One region of the Micromonospora sp. WMMD812 genome, then DNA from elsewhere that is predicted to be linked to it. Evidence: predicted binding sites of a transcription regulator. Region 1 holds the regulator's gene; the other holds the start of a gene.
What was found. The regulator HrcA, encoded in region 1, represses chaperone genes, less so after heat shock. The targets are predictions, from matches to a motif close to GGTTNGCACNCTCNNNNNGAGNGTGCNAACC.
Positions count from the first base shown of each region.

Region 2: groL (chaperonin GroEL) is a predicted target of HrcA. The motif match lies at 5,405-5,435, and genes of this name have one in related genera.

Region 1 is NZ_CP114904.1:6,045,653-6,053,394, reverse strand. Features, by position in the region: gene dnaJ (molecular chaperone DnaJ) at 1-1,024, opposite strand, end outside; gene hrcA (heat-inducible transcriptional repressor HrcA) at 1,084-2,106, opposite strand; gene O7603_RS28045 (DUF4870 domain-containing protein) at 2,353-2,997, shown strand; gene hemW (radical SAM family heme chaperone HemW) at 3,034-4,257, opposite strand; gene O7603_RS28035 (enoyl-CoA hydratase-related protein) at 4,277-5,086, shown strand; gene O7603_RS28030 (SDR family oxidoreductase) at 5,187-5,516, opposite strand; gene O7603_RS28025 (hypothetical protein) at 5,675-6,538, shown strand; gene O7603_RS28020 (phytanoyl-CoA dioxygenase family protein) at 6,756-7,661, shown strand.
Region 2 is NZ_CP114904.1:5,136,003-5,143,744, reverse strand. Features, by position in the region: gene O7603_RS23780 (S8 family serine peptidase) at 1-2,169, shown strand, start outside; gene O7603_RS23775 (GNAT family N-acetyltransferase) at 2,243-3,175, shown strand; gene O7603_RS23770 (hypothetical protein) at 3,266-3,511, shown strand; gene groL (chaperonin GroEL) at 3,585-5,207, opposite strand; gene O7603_RS23760 (hypothetical protein) at 5,483-6,853, opposite strand; gene O7603_RS23755 (cold-shock protein) at 6,962-7,165, opposite strand; gene O7603_RS23750 (GNAT family N-acetyltransferase) at 7,391-7,742, shown strand, end outside.

The DNA.
Region 1 (7,742 bases):
CGAGCTTGGTGGGGGTGCGCACGTCGAGGTGCACGTAGAGGTCGCCCCGGCCGGTGCCGCGCAGATGCGGCACACCGCGGGCGCGCAGCCGCAGGGTGCTGCCCGGCTGGGTGCCGGACTTGACGTCGACCGTCTCCTCGCTGTCCAGCGTCTTGATGGTCAGCCGGGTGCCGAGCGCCGCCGCCGTCATCGGCACGGTGACCCGGCAGTGCAGGTCGTCACCCTTGCGCGAGTAGACGTCGTGGGGCCGCTCGTGGATCTCCACGTAGAGGTCGCCGGCGGTACCGCCACCCGGGCCGACCTCGCCCTGCTGGGCCAGCCGGATCCGCATGCCGTCCTCGACGCCGGCCGGGATCTTCACGGTCAGCGAGCGGCGGGTGCGCACCCGGCCGTCACCGGCGCAGGTGGGGCAGGGGTGCGGGATGGTGGTGCCGTAGCCCTGGCAGACGGTGCAGGGCCGGGCGGAGACCACCTGGCCGAGGAAGGTGCGCTGCACCGACTGCACCTCGCCGCGGCCGCCACACGCCTCACAGGTGGCCAGGTGGGTGCCGGCCGCGGTGCCGGCGCCGGCGCAGGTGGTGCAGAGCACGGCCGTGTCGACGGTGATCGGCGCCTCGACGCCGAACGCTGTCTCGTGCAGGTCCAGCTCGAGGCGCAGGATCGCGTCGGCGCCCGGCCGGGTACGCGGCCGGGGCCCGCGCGCGCCGCCCGCCGCGCCGCCGAAGAACGCGTCCATGATGTCCTGGAAACCGACGAACGGGCCGGCGCCGCCGGGGCCACCCGGGCCGCCGGCGCCACCGCCGCCCGGCGCGAGCGGGTCGCCACCCAGGTCGACGATCTGCCGTTTCCGGTCGTCCGAGAGGACCTCGTACGCGGCGTTGATGTCCTTGAACTTCTCCTGAGCCTCCGGATCCGGATTGACGTCCGGGTGGAACTGGCGCGCAAGCTTGCGGTAGGCGCGCTTGATCTCGTCGTCGGAGGCTTCCCGGCTCACGCCGAGGATGCCGTAGTAGTCCCTGGCCACTGCGTTCCGTGTCCTCATGTTTCGTGTCGCGTTGCGCCGGTCGTCGGCCTTGGCTGCGGTCAGTTCTGGGCCAGCAGGTCGCCCACGTAGCGTGCCACGGCCCGCACCGTGGCGATGGTGCCGGGGTAGTCCATCCGGGTCGGCCCCAGCACACCCAGGCCGCCGACGATGGTGGCCCCCGGGCCGTAGCCGGTGCTCACCACCGAGGCGGCGCGCAGGTTGTCGACCTCGTTCTCGTCGCCGATCAACACCCGGGTGGTGCTCGGCTCGGTCTCGCCGATGAGCTTGAGCAGCACGACCTCCTCCTCGAGCGCCTCGAGGATCGGGCGCAGCGAGCCCTGGAAGTCGAGCAGGCCGCCCCGGGTCAGGTTGGCCGTGCCGGCCAGCGCGATCCGCTCCTCGTGCCGCTCGACCAGCGTCTCCAGGAGGACCGTGGAGAGGGTCGCCATGGCCGGGCGCAGGTCGGGGGCGGCCTCGTCGACCAGCGCCTGCACCAGCGGCGGCGTGTCGGAGAGCCGGCTGCCGGCCAGCTTCTCGTTGACCACCCGGCGCAGGTCGGTGACGTCGTCGGCGAGGATCGGCGCCGGCATCTCGACCAGCCGCTGCTCGACCCGCCCGGTGTCGGCGATCATCACCAGCATCAGCCGGGTGGTCGAGATCGGCACCAGCTCCAGGTGCCGGACCGTCGAGCGGGCCAGGCTCGGGTACTGCACGACGGCGACCTGCCGGGTCAGCTGGGCCAGCAGGCGGACGGTGCGGTGCACCACGTCGTCCAGGTCGACCGCGCCGACCAGGAAGCGCTCGATCGCCCGGCGCTCGGCCGGGCTGAGCGGCTTGACCCGGGACAGCCGGTCGACGAAGAGCCGGTAGCCGCGATCGGTGGGCACCCGGCCGGCACTGGTGTGCGGCTGCCGGATGTAGCCCTCCTCCTCGAGCACGGCCATGTCGTTGCGGACGGTCGCCGGCGAGACCCCGAGCTGGTGCCGCTCGACCAGCGCACGGCTGCCGACCGGCTCCTGAGTGGCGACGTAGTCCTCGACGATCGCGCGGAGCACGGCGAGCTTGCGGTCGTCCAGACCCATCCTCCCCACCTCCTACGCGCATCGTCCGCCGCCCCTCGGGACGGCGGGCGACAATCCTGGCACTCGTCCGTAGCGAGTGCCAGTCTACGTCGGCGGGCCCGCCGACGCGATGATCAACGACGGACGGCGGGTGCGGCCCCGACCACGCCACTCCGCCGGTACCCGGACGATCCGGGCCGAACGGGCCGCCGACCCGGGCGGTGTCGCTCTGGTGCGGCGTTGCCGGTGGCCCCTACCGTGACGTTCATGACTGAACCACCTCGCCCTCCCGGCACGGGTGAACCCGGCGGCAACCCGCCGGAGCCGCACCCGCCGTCGGCAGTTCCCGGCCCGTCCGCCGCGGACGAGCCGCCCACCGCACCACTGTCCGGGGCCTCGGGCCCGGGCGGCTATCCCCCGCCCGGTGGCTATCCGCCACCCGGTGGTGACCGACCGCCGTCGGGCGGCTACCCGCCCCCAGGTGGCGGCACCCCACCGGGCGGCTACCCCCCGCCCGGCGTCGGCTATCCGACCGGCGGCGCCTACGGCGCCCCCGGCGGCGGGTTCGCCAACAACGAGGACAAGACCTGGGCGCTCGTCGCGCACTTCGGTGGCGCGGCTGGGATGTTCCTCAGCGCCGGCGTGCTCGGCTGGATCGCCCCGCTGGTGGCGATGCTGGCCCGGGGCAACCAGTCCCCGACCGTCCGGGCGCACGCCGTCGCGGCGCTCAACTTCCAGTTGATCTGGTCGATCGTCGGCCTGGCCGGCTGGGTGCTCGCCTGCATCCTGATCGGCTTCGTCGGGGTCGCGGCGGCGGTCATCCTCGGCACGGTCTTCGGCATCCTCGCCGGGATCAAGGCCAACGAGGGCCAGCTCTACCGCTACCCGATGTCCGCGAGCCTCGTCAAGTGATCCCGGCCGGCCGCTCCCCCGGCCGGTCGGGCACCCTCACGGCAGCAGGTCACGGACGACGGCGTCAGCGAGCAGCCGGCCGCGCAGGGTGAGCACGGCGCGGCCGGCCTCGTACTCGCCGGGGGCCAACAGCCCGTCGGACAGCGCCCGCGCGGCGCCGGCCCGCCCGGCCTCGTCCAGCACGTCCAGCGACAGCCCGGAGGCGAGCCGCAGCCGCAGCATGACGTCCTCCATGTGCGCCTCGTCCCGGGTGAGCACCTCGCGGGCCAGGCCGGGCGACGCCCCGGCCGCGAGCCGCTGGGCGTACGCGGTGGGGTGCTTCACGTTCCACCAGCGCACCCCGCCGACGTGGCTGTGCGCCCCCGGCCCGAGACCCCACCAGTCGGCGCCGGTCCAGTAGAGCAGGTTGTGCCGGCACCGGGCGGCCGGCGTACGGGCCCAGTTGGAGACCTCGTACCAGGAGAAGCCGGCCGCGCCGAGCGCGGTCTCCGCGGCCAGGTAGCGGTCCGCCGCCACATCGTCGCTGGGGTACGGCAGCTCGCCGCGGCGCATCCGGGCGGCCATCCGGGTGCCGTCCTCCACGATCAGGGCGTACGCGCTGACATGGTCGACGCCCGCGGCCACCACCTGGTCCAGCGAGGCGGCGAAGTCTTCGGCGCTCTCCCCCGGCGTGCCGTAGATCAGGTCGAGGTTCACGTGGTCGAACCCCGCGTCGCGCGCCTCCAGCGCGGCGGCCGTCGCCCGCCCGGCGCTGTGGGTGCGGTCCAGGATCGCCAGCACGCCCGGCGAGGCGGACTGCATGCCCAGCGAGATCCGGGTGTAGCCGGCCGCCCGCAGCGCCTTGAGCGACGCGGGCGTGACCGACTCCGGGTTGGCCTCGGTGGTCACCTCGGCGTCGGGCGCCAGGCCCCAGGTCCGGTCGATCTCGTCGAGGATCCGGGCCAGGTCGTCGGCGGGGAGCAGGGTGGGAGTGCCGCCGCCCACGAAGACGGTGTCGACCCGCTTGGGCGGGGTGTCGCCGAGCACCCGGGCGGCGAGCCGCAGCTCGGCCAGCACGGTGTCGGCGAACTCCTCCCGGCTCGCCCCGCCACCCAGCTCCGCGGCGGTGTAGGTGTTGAAGTCGCAGTAGCCGCAGCGGCTGGCGCAGAACGGCACGTGGAGGTACACGCCGAAGCCCCGCGCGCCGACCGCCGAGGTCGCCGCGGGGGGCAGCGATCCGTCGACGGGGACCGTCTCGCCATCTGGAAGCACGCCGGGCATGGCCACTAGTGTGCCCGGCATGACCTCTCCCGACGCGCTGGTGCGGGTCGCCACGGCCCGTGGGGTGACCACCCTCACCCTGGACAGCCCGCACAACCGCAACGCGCTCTCCACCCCGCTGATGACGCGGCTGCTCGACGGCCTGGCCGCCGCGGTCGCCGACGACGCCGTCCGGGTGATCGTGCTCGACCACACCGGTCCGGTCTTCTGCTCCGGCGCGGACCTCAAGGAGACGGCCGCCGCGTACGCGAGCGGGACGGTGCCGGCCGGCATGCTCGGCGACGTGCTGGCCGCGGTCTGGGAGTGCCCCAAGCCGGTGCTCGCCCGGGTCGCCGGGCCGGCCCGGGCCGGCGGCCTGGGCCTGATCGCCGCGGCGGACCTGGCGGTCTGCGCCGAGGAGGCCACGTTCGCGTTCACCGAGGTGCGGATCGGGGTGATCCCGGCGGTGATCTCGGCGACCGTGCTGCCCCGGTTGCACCCGCGCGCCGCGGCCGAGCTCTACCTCACCGGGGACACCTTCGACGGCCGGCGGGCCGCCGAGATCGGGCTGGTCACCGCGGCGGTCCCGGCCGACGCGCTGGACGACGCCGTGGCCCGGTACTGCGCCTCGCTCGTGCGGGGCGCGCCGGGCGCGCTCGCCGGGGCCAAGCAGCTGCTGCGCCGCCCCGCCGCCACCGACCTGCGAGCCGAGATCGCCGACCTGGCCGCGCTGTCCACCGGCTACTTCCTCTCCGAGGAAGGGCGCGAAGGCGTCCTCGCGTTCCGCGAGAAACGATTGGCTCGATGGGTGGCCGCTCTGGACGGTGGTTCCGCCGATCATTCCGGCTAGCGCGGGAACGCTGGTCATGCGGACCAGCACGGCTACGTTCGCTCCGGTCCGGCCGGCGCCACGCCGGTCGGGGCGCCGCCGGCGCGACTGACCTGCGCGTTCATGCGCCCGGCCGGACGGCGGCCGGGGCGCTCACCGAGCGGCGGCGTCCCGGCGTCCGGTGCCGCCACCAGGCGGTCGCGCCGCCGTCGACCGGGTAGTTGGCGCCGGTGATGTACGCCGCCCGGTCGGAGGCGAGGAAGACCACCAGCTCGACGACCTCCTCGGGACGGGCGAAGCGCTTCACGAGCTTCTTGCTGGTGATCGCGTCCCGGGCCGCCTGGTCGACGCCGAGGTCGCGCTCGCTCGCGGGGGTCAGGATGGGCCCGGGGCTGATCGCCACCGCCCGGATCCCGTGGGGCGCTCCCTCGAGGGCGAGCTGTCGCATCATGCCGATGAGCCGGACGGGAAGCGGTGCGGGCAGGTGAGACCGTGCCCGGAGCGGGAAACGTCCGGTCGGTACGGGCGCGACCCGGCCGGTCCAAACCGGTCGGACGACTCGGAAAGGCCGGCCGGGGACGTACTCTTGTCGGACTCGTCGAGCAGGGGGTGTGGGTGCGAACTCGGGCGGTCGTGGCGGGTGGCGTGGTTCTCGTCCTCTTCGCCGTGGTGGGTGTCCTGCTCGTCGTGCGGCGGCTCGGCAGCGAGCTGCGGCTGCCGACGGTCACCCGGAACTGCACGGTGCAGGCCGACGGCCGGGTGACGCTGGACCCCGAGCAGATGGCCAACGCGGCGACCATCGCGGCGATCGGCGCCCAGCTGGAGATGCCGGAGCGGGCCGTGGTGGTGGCGCTGGCCACCGCCTACCAGGAATCCGGCCTGCGCAACCTGGCCGGCGGCGACCGGGACTCGGTCGGCCTGTTCCAGCAGCGACCCAGCCAGGGCTGGGGCACGCCCGAGCGGATCCGCGACCCGCGGTACGCGGCCACCCGGTTCTACACGGCGTTGAAGAAGGTGCGCGGCTGGGAGCGGATGCGGGTCACCGACGCCGCCCAGCGCGTGCAGCGCTCCGCGTTCCCCGAGGCGTACCAGAAGTGGGCTGACGAGTCGACGGTGCTCACCCGGGCGCTGCTCGGAGACGTGACCGGGGCGGTGGCCTGCACGGTGGGGCGCACCCCGGCGATGCGCGGCGGAGCGGCGGCCGCCGCCCTGACCCGCAACCTGACGCTGGACTGGGGGCTGGCCAGCACCGCCGCGCCGGCGGACCTGACCGGGCTCACGCTGGCCACGAGCGACCAGCGCAACGGCTGGCGGTACGCGCACTGGCTGGTGTCGCACGCCCAGGACCACGGGGTGAAGCGGGTGCGCTTCGGCGACCTGGAGTGGACCGCCCAGGACGGCAGCTGGGCCGAGGTCTCCGCCGACCCGCAGGCGACCAACCGAGTGGTCGCCGAGGTCTTCGCCGAGGACTGATCGACCAGGATTTCCTTACCCCCAGTCACCGCACAATCCGTCAAATTTCCCAAAACCGGATCTTTGGCGCGTCTGCCTTCACCCAGCGCGATCGTCCCGCTGCCGAAGGTCCCGGCCTGGGTCCGACCCCCGATTGCGCCCTCCCCGACTCCCTGCTCCGCGAGTTACCATCGGCGGCCTGTGCCAGAAATGGGTTCCTCATGGGGAGGGGTACGACGTGGGTTTCGACTACGGCGGCCGGACCGGTTACGAACCGATCAGCGACACTGACCGCAAGGAGTTCCACGAGCAGGGCTTCCTGCTGCTGCGCAATGTCCTGACGGAGGACCACCGGGCGGCGCTGGAGGCCGCGGTCGACCGCGTCTACGCGGAGGAGAAGGCGAAGGGCAACACCACCAAGGACGGCACCCTGCACCTGCTGGGCTTCCTTGAGCGGGACGAGCTCTTCGGCGAGCTGCTCACCCACCCGATCGCCTTCCCGTATATGTGGGGTCTGGCCGGCTGGAACATCTACACGCACCACAACCACCTGGACGTGACCCCGCCGGCGCTCGAGCCGGAGAAGCCGTACTGGGGCTGGCACCAGGACGGGTACCGGCAGAACTCCGACCCGGAGACGATGGACCCGAACCTGCCGCGGCCGATGTTCTCGCTGAAGGTCGCCTACGTGCTCTCCGACCTCTCGGAGAAGGGCCGTGGCGCCACCAAGGTCATCCCCGGCAGCCACCTGTGGAACTCGCTCCCCCGGCCGAGGGACCTGAGCGTGCACAACCCGGACCCGGAGGGCACGGTGGAGATCACCGCCAACCCCGGCGACGCGTTCATCTTCGACCGCCGCCAGTGGCACTCCCGGTCGACGAACCTGTCGAGCATCACCCGCAAGATGCTCTTCGTGGGCTACACCTACCGGTGGATCCGCCCGCTCGACGAGCTGCACCCCGACAAGGACGGCGAGTGGTACCGCAACCGCACGCCGGTGCAGCGCCAGCTTCTCGGTGAGGGCACGCACACCGCGAACTACTGGGGCATCAACTGGGACGGCTACATCGACGACGAGATCCCGCTGCGCAAGGAGCTCAAGCAGCGCGATCTGCTGGACCGCAGCATCCCCTGGCTCCGCTGAACGGGTAGGAAGGGCTCCCGCTGTCGCCTCGCGCGACGCGGGAGCCCTTTCTCGTCCCCGCACCCTGGCCGGTTCGACGAC
Region 2 (7,742 bases), 910 kb from region 1:
GGCCGCGCCTGGCTGGCCGGCGTCCTGGTGCTCGGCGCGCTCGGGCTGCTCCGGGCCGTCCCGCCCGTGCACCACGAGGCGTACCTGGCCGGGCTGGCCGCGACGGCCGCGCTGGCCGCGGTGGTGCTGCGCGGGCTCGCCCGACGGCAGCCGCCGAGCGCGCCGGACGCCGGGGAGGCCGGGAGGAGCGAGCGGCCGAGCCGATTGCGGCCGAGCGCGGTGACGCTGCTGGCGGTCGCCGGCGGGTTGGCGCTGTTGCTCCCCTGGGCCTGGCTGGGCGCGCTCGGCGGGCTCCTGGAGACCGTCCTCGCCGCGCTGTCCGCCGCCGCACTCGGTGCGGTGGCCGGCGTGCTGCTCGACGCCCGGTTCTGGTCCCGGTTCGCGCTCGGCGAGCCACCCCGGCCGGCGCGCCTGGTGCTGGTCGGCGGGCTGGTCGCCGGGGTGGCGCTGCTGCTGCTCGCCGCCGGCACCGGCCAGTCCGGCGCCCAACTGCCCGCCCTGTTCACCCTGCCCCCGGCCGGCTTCGCCCTGGCGGCCCTGTACGCCGCGGCCCGCCGGCAGCACACCGCCGAGGCCGTGCCGGCGGGCGCGACCCGCTGGCTGGTCGGGCTCGCCGTGTTCGGCCCGCTGGCGTTCACCGACCCGGAGGAGATCACCCTGCTGCTGGTCGGCACGCGGGACGTGCCGTTCTGGGTGGCGGTCGCGACCGGCGCCGGGCTCGCCGTCGCGCTGCTGGTCGCCGCCGCGTACGGGATGCTGCTGGCCCGGCCGCGTGGCCGCGCCCCGAGCCGCCGGACGGCGGCGGTCACGGCGGCGGTGCTGCTGGCCGCGCTCGTCGGCGTGGACCTCGGGCCGGGGCAGCCGGGACTGCACGGCGAGCGGCTGTTCGTCGTGCTGCGCGAGCAGGCCGACCTGTCCGACCTGCCGTCCGCCCCGGCGGGTCGGGCCGGCCGGGACGCCCGGGCCGGCGAGGTCTACCGGCGGCTGGTCGCCACGGCCGACCGCAGCCAGACCGACCTGCGCCGGGACCTTACCCGGCTGCGGCTGCGCCCGACGCCGTACTACCTGGTGAACGCCATCGAGGTGGACGGCGGGCCGGCGGTGCGGGCCTGGCTCGACCGCCGACCCGAGGTGGCCCGCGTGCTGGTCAGCCAGCGGCTGCGCCCACTGCCCGCCCCTGCCGGGATCACCCGGGGCACCGATCCCGCGCCCACCGGCCCGGAGTGGAACATCCGGCGGATCGGCGCCGACCGCGTCTGGTCCGACCTGGGTGTGACCGGCGCCGGCGTGGTGGTCGGCAGCTCGGACTCCGGGGTGGACGGTCGCCATCCGGCGCTCGCCCAGGGCTTCCGGGGCGGCGACGACTCCTGGTACGACCCGTGGGACGGCACCCGCGCCCCGACCGACCAGGGCGGTCACGGCACGCACACGGTGGGCAGCGCGGTCGGGCGCGACGGCATCGGCGTGGCGCCGGGCGCCCAGTGGGTCGGCTGCGTCAACCTCGACCGCAATCTGGGCAGCCCGGGGCACTATCTGGACTGCCTCCAGTTCATGCTCGCCCCGTTCCCGACCGGTGGCGACCCGTTCACGGCCGGCCGCCCCGAGCGCGCGCCGGACGTCCTCACCAACTCCTGGGGCTGCCCCGGGATCGAGGGCTGCGACGCGGGCGTGCTCCGGCCGGCCACCGCCGCGCTGGACGCCGCCGGGATCTTCGTGGTCGCCGCGGCCGGAAACACCGGCCCCTGGTGCGCCTCGATCGACGACCCGCCGGCGCCGTACCCGGACGTGCTGACCGTGGGCGCGGTGGACGACCGGGACCGGGTCGCGACGTTCTCCGCCCGCGGGCCGGTCCCCGGCGCCACCAAGCCGGACGTGCTGGCCCCCGGGGTCGGAGTCCGCTCCGCGATGCCCGGCGGCGGGTACGCCACGCTCGACGGCACGTCGATGGCGACACCGCAGGTGGCCGGCGTGGTGGCGCTGATGTGGTCGGCCGATCCGGCGCTCGTCGGCGACCTGCCCCGGACCCGGCAACTGCTGCGGGAAACGGCGACACCGGCCCAGCCGACCTACCGCTCGGGCGATCCGGCGGACGCGTGTGGTGGGCCCGCGAACGTCACCGGAGCCGGCCTGGTCGACGCGTACGCGGCCGTCCGCGCCGCCCGCGGGTGAGCGGGCTCCGTCGAGGCGGCCCGCCCGTGGGGTCTTGCGCGACCGGGTACCCGGTGATCTAGGGTCGGCCACCATGGACCCGGAGATCACCGTCGGCGAACTCGCCTCCGATCTGGCGCCGGCCGTGGCACGGCTCTGCGCCGCCGCACTCGACCTGCCGGAGGACGCGGCCGAGGCGGGAATCATCGTGGCGGCGCTCTGGCCGCGGGCCGCCGCCGACCGGCCGGTGGTCGCGCTCGGCGCGTACCGGGCCGGGGAGTTGGTCGGGGCGCTGCTCGGCTCGATGTCGGCGGCGGACCCCCGGCTCGGGCACGTCGACCTGGTCGCGGTCGCGCCGGAGCACCGCCGCCGGGGCGCCGGCCGGGCGTTGCTGACAGAGGCGGAACGGCGGCTCGCCGACCGGGGCGCGGCCGAAGTGCTGCTGGCGGGAAACCCGCCGTACTACGCGTGGCCGGGCATCGACGTCCGGTACACCCCGGCGGTCTGCGCCGCGTCGGCGCTGGGCTACCGCCAGGACCGGACGGCGTGGAACATGACCGCCGACCTGTCGTACGACGGTTCGCCGGCGCTGCGGTCGACGGAGGCCGCGGAGGCGCGGCTGGCCGGGCAGGGCGTCACCGTGCGCCGCGCGGAGCCGGCCGACGTCCCGGCGCTGGCGGCGTTCGCCCGGTCCACGTTCGGTGGCGCGTGGGACGCCGAGCTGACGGAGTCGGTCGGGCGGCCCGAGGCGGGCTGCCACCTGGCCGAGCGGGGCGGTGCGGTGCTCGGTTTCGCCGCGTACGGGTCGTCCCGACCCAGTTGGTTCGGCCCGATGGGCACCGCGCCGGCCGCGGAGGGCTCGGGGATCGGCGGGGTGCTGCTTCGCCGCTGCCTGCGGGACCAGCGGGCCGCCGGGCTCACGTCGGCACAGATCGGCTGGGTCGGGCCGGTGCCGTTCTACTCGGGCAGCGCGGGCGCCCGGATTGAGCGGGTGTTCTTCCTCTATCGGAAGTCACTGGAGAATTGATAATAGGGCGAATAGGGCATAGACCCGGATAACGCCTTTCGCCCACACCGGCCATCGACGCCCCCTACCGTTTCGGTAGAGGAGGCAGCCATGACCACGGACGACGAACACACCGAGGACGTCGCACCCGTCGCCTGGACACCGGTCGGAGATCTGCCCGGCCACCTGCCGATCGACCGGCTGGACTACGGCGACGCCGAGCAGCTGGCGGAGATGAGCGCCGCCGGTGACCCGGCCACCGAGGAGCCGGTCGAGATGGTCGACGCGCCGATCCAGCTCCGCGCGCCGTACGACCGCGACCAGAAGCGGCGCAACCAGCGCCGGCTGCCGACCTGACAGCGCCCGGCCACCGACGACGAACGGGGCGGGCCGCTGACGCGGCCCGCCCCGTTACCGGTCGGAACTGGACTCAGAAGTCCATGTCCCCGCCACCCGGGCCAGCCGGGGCGGCCGGGGTCTTCTCCGGCTTGTCCGCCACGACGGCCTCGGTGGTGAGGAACAGCGCCGCGATCGACGACGCGTTCTGCAGCGCCGAGCGCGTCACCTTGGCCGGGTCGATGATGCCCGCGGCCAGCAGGTCGACGTACTCGCCGTTGGCGGCGTTGAGGCCGTGGCCCGCCTCCAGGTTGCGGACGTGCTCGACGACCACGCCGCCCTCGAGGCCGGCGTTGACGGCGATCTGCCGCAGCGGAGCGTCCAGCGCGATCTTGACGATCTGCGCGCCGGTCGCCTCGTCGCCGGTCAGGTCCAGCTTGTCGAAGGCGGTCTTGCCGGCCTGCACCAGCGCGACGCCACCACCCGGGACGATGCCCTCCTCGACGGCGGCCTTCGCGTTGCGGACGGCGTCCTCGATGCGGTGCTTGCGCTCCTTCAGCTCGACCTCGGTGGCCGCGCCGACCTTGATCACCGCAACACCGCCGGCCAGCTTGGCCAGGCGCTCCTGCAGCTTCTCCCGGTCGTAGTCGGAGTCGCTCTTGTCGATCTCGGCCCGGATCTGGTTCACCCGGCCCTGGATCTGCTCGGCGTCACCGGCGCCGTCGACGATGGTGGTCTCGTCCTTGGTCACCACGACCTTGCGGGCGCGGCCCAGCATGTCGAGGCCGGTCGCGTCGAGCTTGAGGCCGACCTCCTCGCTGATGACCTGACCACCGGTGAGGATGGCGATGTCGGTGAGCATGGCCTTGCGGCGGTCACCGAAGCCCGGCGCCTTGACGGCGACCGACTTGAAGGTGCCACGGACCTTGTTGACCACCAGGGTGGCCAGGGCCTCGCCCTCCAGGTCCTCGGCGATGATCAGCAGCGGCTTGCCCGACTGCATGACCTTCTCGAGGATCGGGAGCAGGTCCTTCACCGACGAGATCTTGCTGTTGACGATCAGGATGTACGGGTCGTCGAAGACGGCCTCCATACGCTCCGGGTCGGTCATGAAGTACGCGGAGATGTAGCCCTTGTCGAAGCGCATGCCCTCGGTGAGCTCGAGCTCCAGGCCGAAGGTGTTGCTCTCCTCGACGGTGATGACGCCTTCCTTGCCGACCTTGTCCATCGCCTCGGCGATGATCTCGCCGACGCTGGTGTCACCAGCCGAGATGGAGGCGGTGGAGGCGATCTGCTCCTTGGTCTCCACGTCCTTGGCGAGCTTGAGCAGCTCCTCCGAGACGCTGGCCACGGCCGCCTCGATGCCCCGCTTCAGGGCCATCGGGTTGGCGCCGGCGGCCACGTTGCGCAGACCCTCACGAACCAGGGCCTGGGCCAGGACGGTCGCCGTCGTCGTGCCGTCACCGGCCACGTCGTCGGTCTTCTTGGCGACCTCCTTGACCAGCTCGGCGCCGATCTTCTCGTAGGGGTCCTCGAGCTCGATCTCCTTGGCGATGCTCACACCATCGTTGGTGATGGTGGGGGCACCCCACTTCTTCTCGAGCACGACGTTGCGGCCCTTGGGGCCGAGGGTCACCTTGACGGCGTCAGCGAGCTGGTTCATGCCCCGCTCGAGGCCGCGGCGCGCCTCTTCGTCGAACGCGATCATCTTGGCCATACGGCGTTGTCCTCCTGGACACTCACGGGCCACCCGAGTGTGTGTCCCGGATGGGCCGCCTGGTGTACGCACCTTGGGGCGTCGCCTCCTGGCGGCGACGACGTCTCCTCGGCCGGGCCGGATAGCCCGCGACGACCGGCCACGTGCCCTGCCGGCGGCTTGTCCCGCCGGCACGGCCGCGGCCCCACCGCCCCGACCTTTGGCACTCACGGTATGCGAGTGCCAATGACTTGTTTAGCACTCTCCCATGCCGAGTGCAAGCACGATGGCCCCGCTCAGCCGAGTTCGGCGGCCAGTCCGGCGCTGTTCACCGGGCGCTCCTGGGCCCGCTGCTCGGCGTACGTCACCACCAGCCCCACGAGCTGCACGAGATGGGCCGGGAGGGCCAGCACCGCGGCGACCGAGATCACCGCGACCACGCCGAGCGCCGAACCCGGACTGGCGAACGGATCGAGGCCGAACGGGGCGGTGCCCACCCCCTCCAGCACCGAGGCGACCACGGTGAAGACCACCACCGCGGCCACCACCAGCGCCACCCGACCCAGCAGCATCCCCAGCCGATCGTGGAACATGCGGAACGACCGGCCCAGCGGGTTGTCCCGCTCGTAGAGGTAGATCGGCCCGGCCATGCTGAGCGCGAAGGCGAGATAGATGCCGGGAAGCACGCAGAAACAGATGCCGACACCGACGATGACGCCGATCGCCAGCGTCCAGCCCCAGAGCCCGAGCGCCCGGCGTACGCCGTACCGCAGAGCCGCGCCCACGCTGACCGGCTCGCCGACCGCCTGGCGCGTGATCACCCAGGTCCCCGCGGCCCAGCCCAGAGCCTGCACCAGCCCGATCAGCAGGCTGCCGCCGATGAGCACCAGGAGGACGGTGGCCACGTCGGTGGCGAAGGTGTCGGGCAGCGCGGCCGGGTCCTGAGCGGTGGACGTCTCCCACTTCGCGCTCGGGTCGACGCCGTAGGAGAGCACCGACAACACCGCCGCCGGCAGCACCTGGGTGAGCAGCAGGATGGGCAACATCTGCCGCCAGCCGCGCCGCACCGCGCCGCCGCACCGGTCGAACCAGCCGCTCAGCCCGGCGCCGGGCGGGGTGACCAGCGGGTCGGACGGGTCAAGGCCCGGCGGGTACCAGCCGGGGACCGGCGCGCCCGGATACCAGAGCTGACCGCCGTAGGGATCGGCGCCGGGCGGATAACCGCCGGCCGGCGGATATCCCCAGCCCTGCGGCACGCCTGGCGGCTGGCCCCAGCCCTGCGCGGCGCCTGGCGGCTGGCCCCAGCCCTGGGTGGCGCTCGGGTCCCAGCCCGGGTGCGCACCCGGCTGGCCGGGCCGGACCGACGGGTCCCAGCCGGGCTGGCCCCACTGGCCGCCCGCGGCGGAAGGAGCCCACGGCGACTGGCCGCCCGGCTGCTGCCCGGCGGACGGCACGGCCGGACCCGACGCGGGCGGGCCCGCCGGAGCACCGGCCGGCGGGAGCCCGGCGGCGTCGGGCGCCGCCCCGGCCGGGGACGCACCCGCCGGCGGGCCGGACGCGCCGGGCTCACCCGGGTGCGGGCCGGACGGATCGGGATGGCCCGGCTGGGCACCGGACGGGTCGGACGGGCCCGGGGGCGGGGTGGCCGGGGGCGGCTGGTCGGACATGAACCCTCCTCAGCGACGGCTGGAACGGTTCACGATCTTCCTGGTTGAGGCACCCGCGGCGCAGCCCCATCCGGCACCGGCCGGAGAGGTGTCTGGGGGTGAGGCCGATCAGGCGATGACCCGCACCCGCTCGGCCTGGGGGCCCTTCTGCCCCTGAGCGATCTCGAACTCCACGCGCTGGCCGTCGTCCAACGCCTTGTAGCCGTCCATCTCGATCGCGGAGAAGTGGACGAACACGTCCTGCCCGCCGTCGACGGCGATGAAGCCGTAGCCCTTTTCGGAGTTGAACCACTTCACGGTGCCCTGTGCCACGGTGCACTTCCTCACTCTGCGCGGCGTGTCCTACCCCGCGCCGCCCGGGCACGGCCCGGCGCACGGGAACCACCGTTTCGGCGATCGGCGACGGCCGCTGAATCGGTGACCGAAATCGCACGCTACACGAGGTGTGACGGCGGCGCACGACCACAAATCGGGCATATCCGAATCGATGCCGGAGCGCCAGGCATCGTCGGCCATCGTTGTGGTAGGTATGCGGGCATGACGAGCACCCCGGGCGGCGTCGCAGCGGGACGGACAGCGGAGATCCGGCGGGTCCGGCCCACGGACGCGGCCCGGATGCGGGCGCTGCGGCTGGAGATGCTCGCCGACGCGCCGCTGGCCTTCCTGGAGACGATCGCCGACGCGGCGGCCCGCCCGCACGCCGAGTACGCCGCCCGGATCGCCCACACCTCCGACGGCGCGGACACCGCGCAGTTCATCGCCGACCCGGGCGGTCGCCTGGTCGGGCATGCCGGCGGCACGGTCACCCCGAGCGAGCCGGGCCTGACCGTCATCTACGCGGTCTACGTGACCCCGGCCTGGCGGGGCGGAGGGTTGCTCGCCGAGTTGG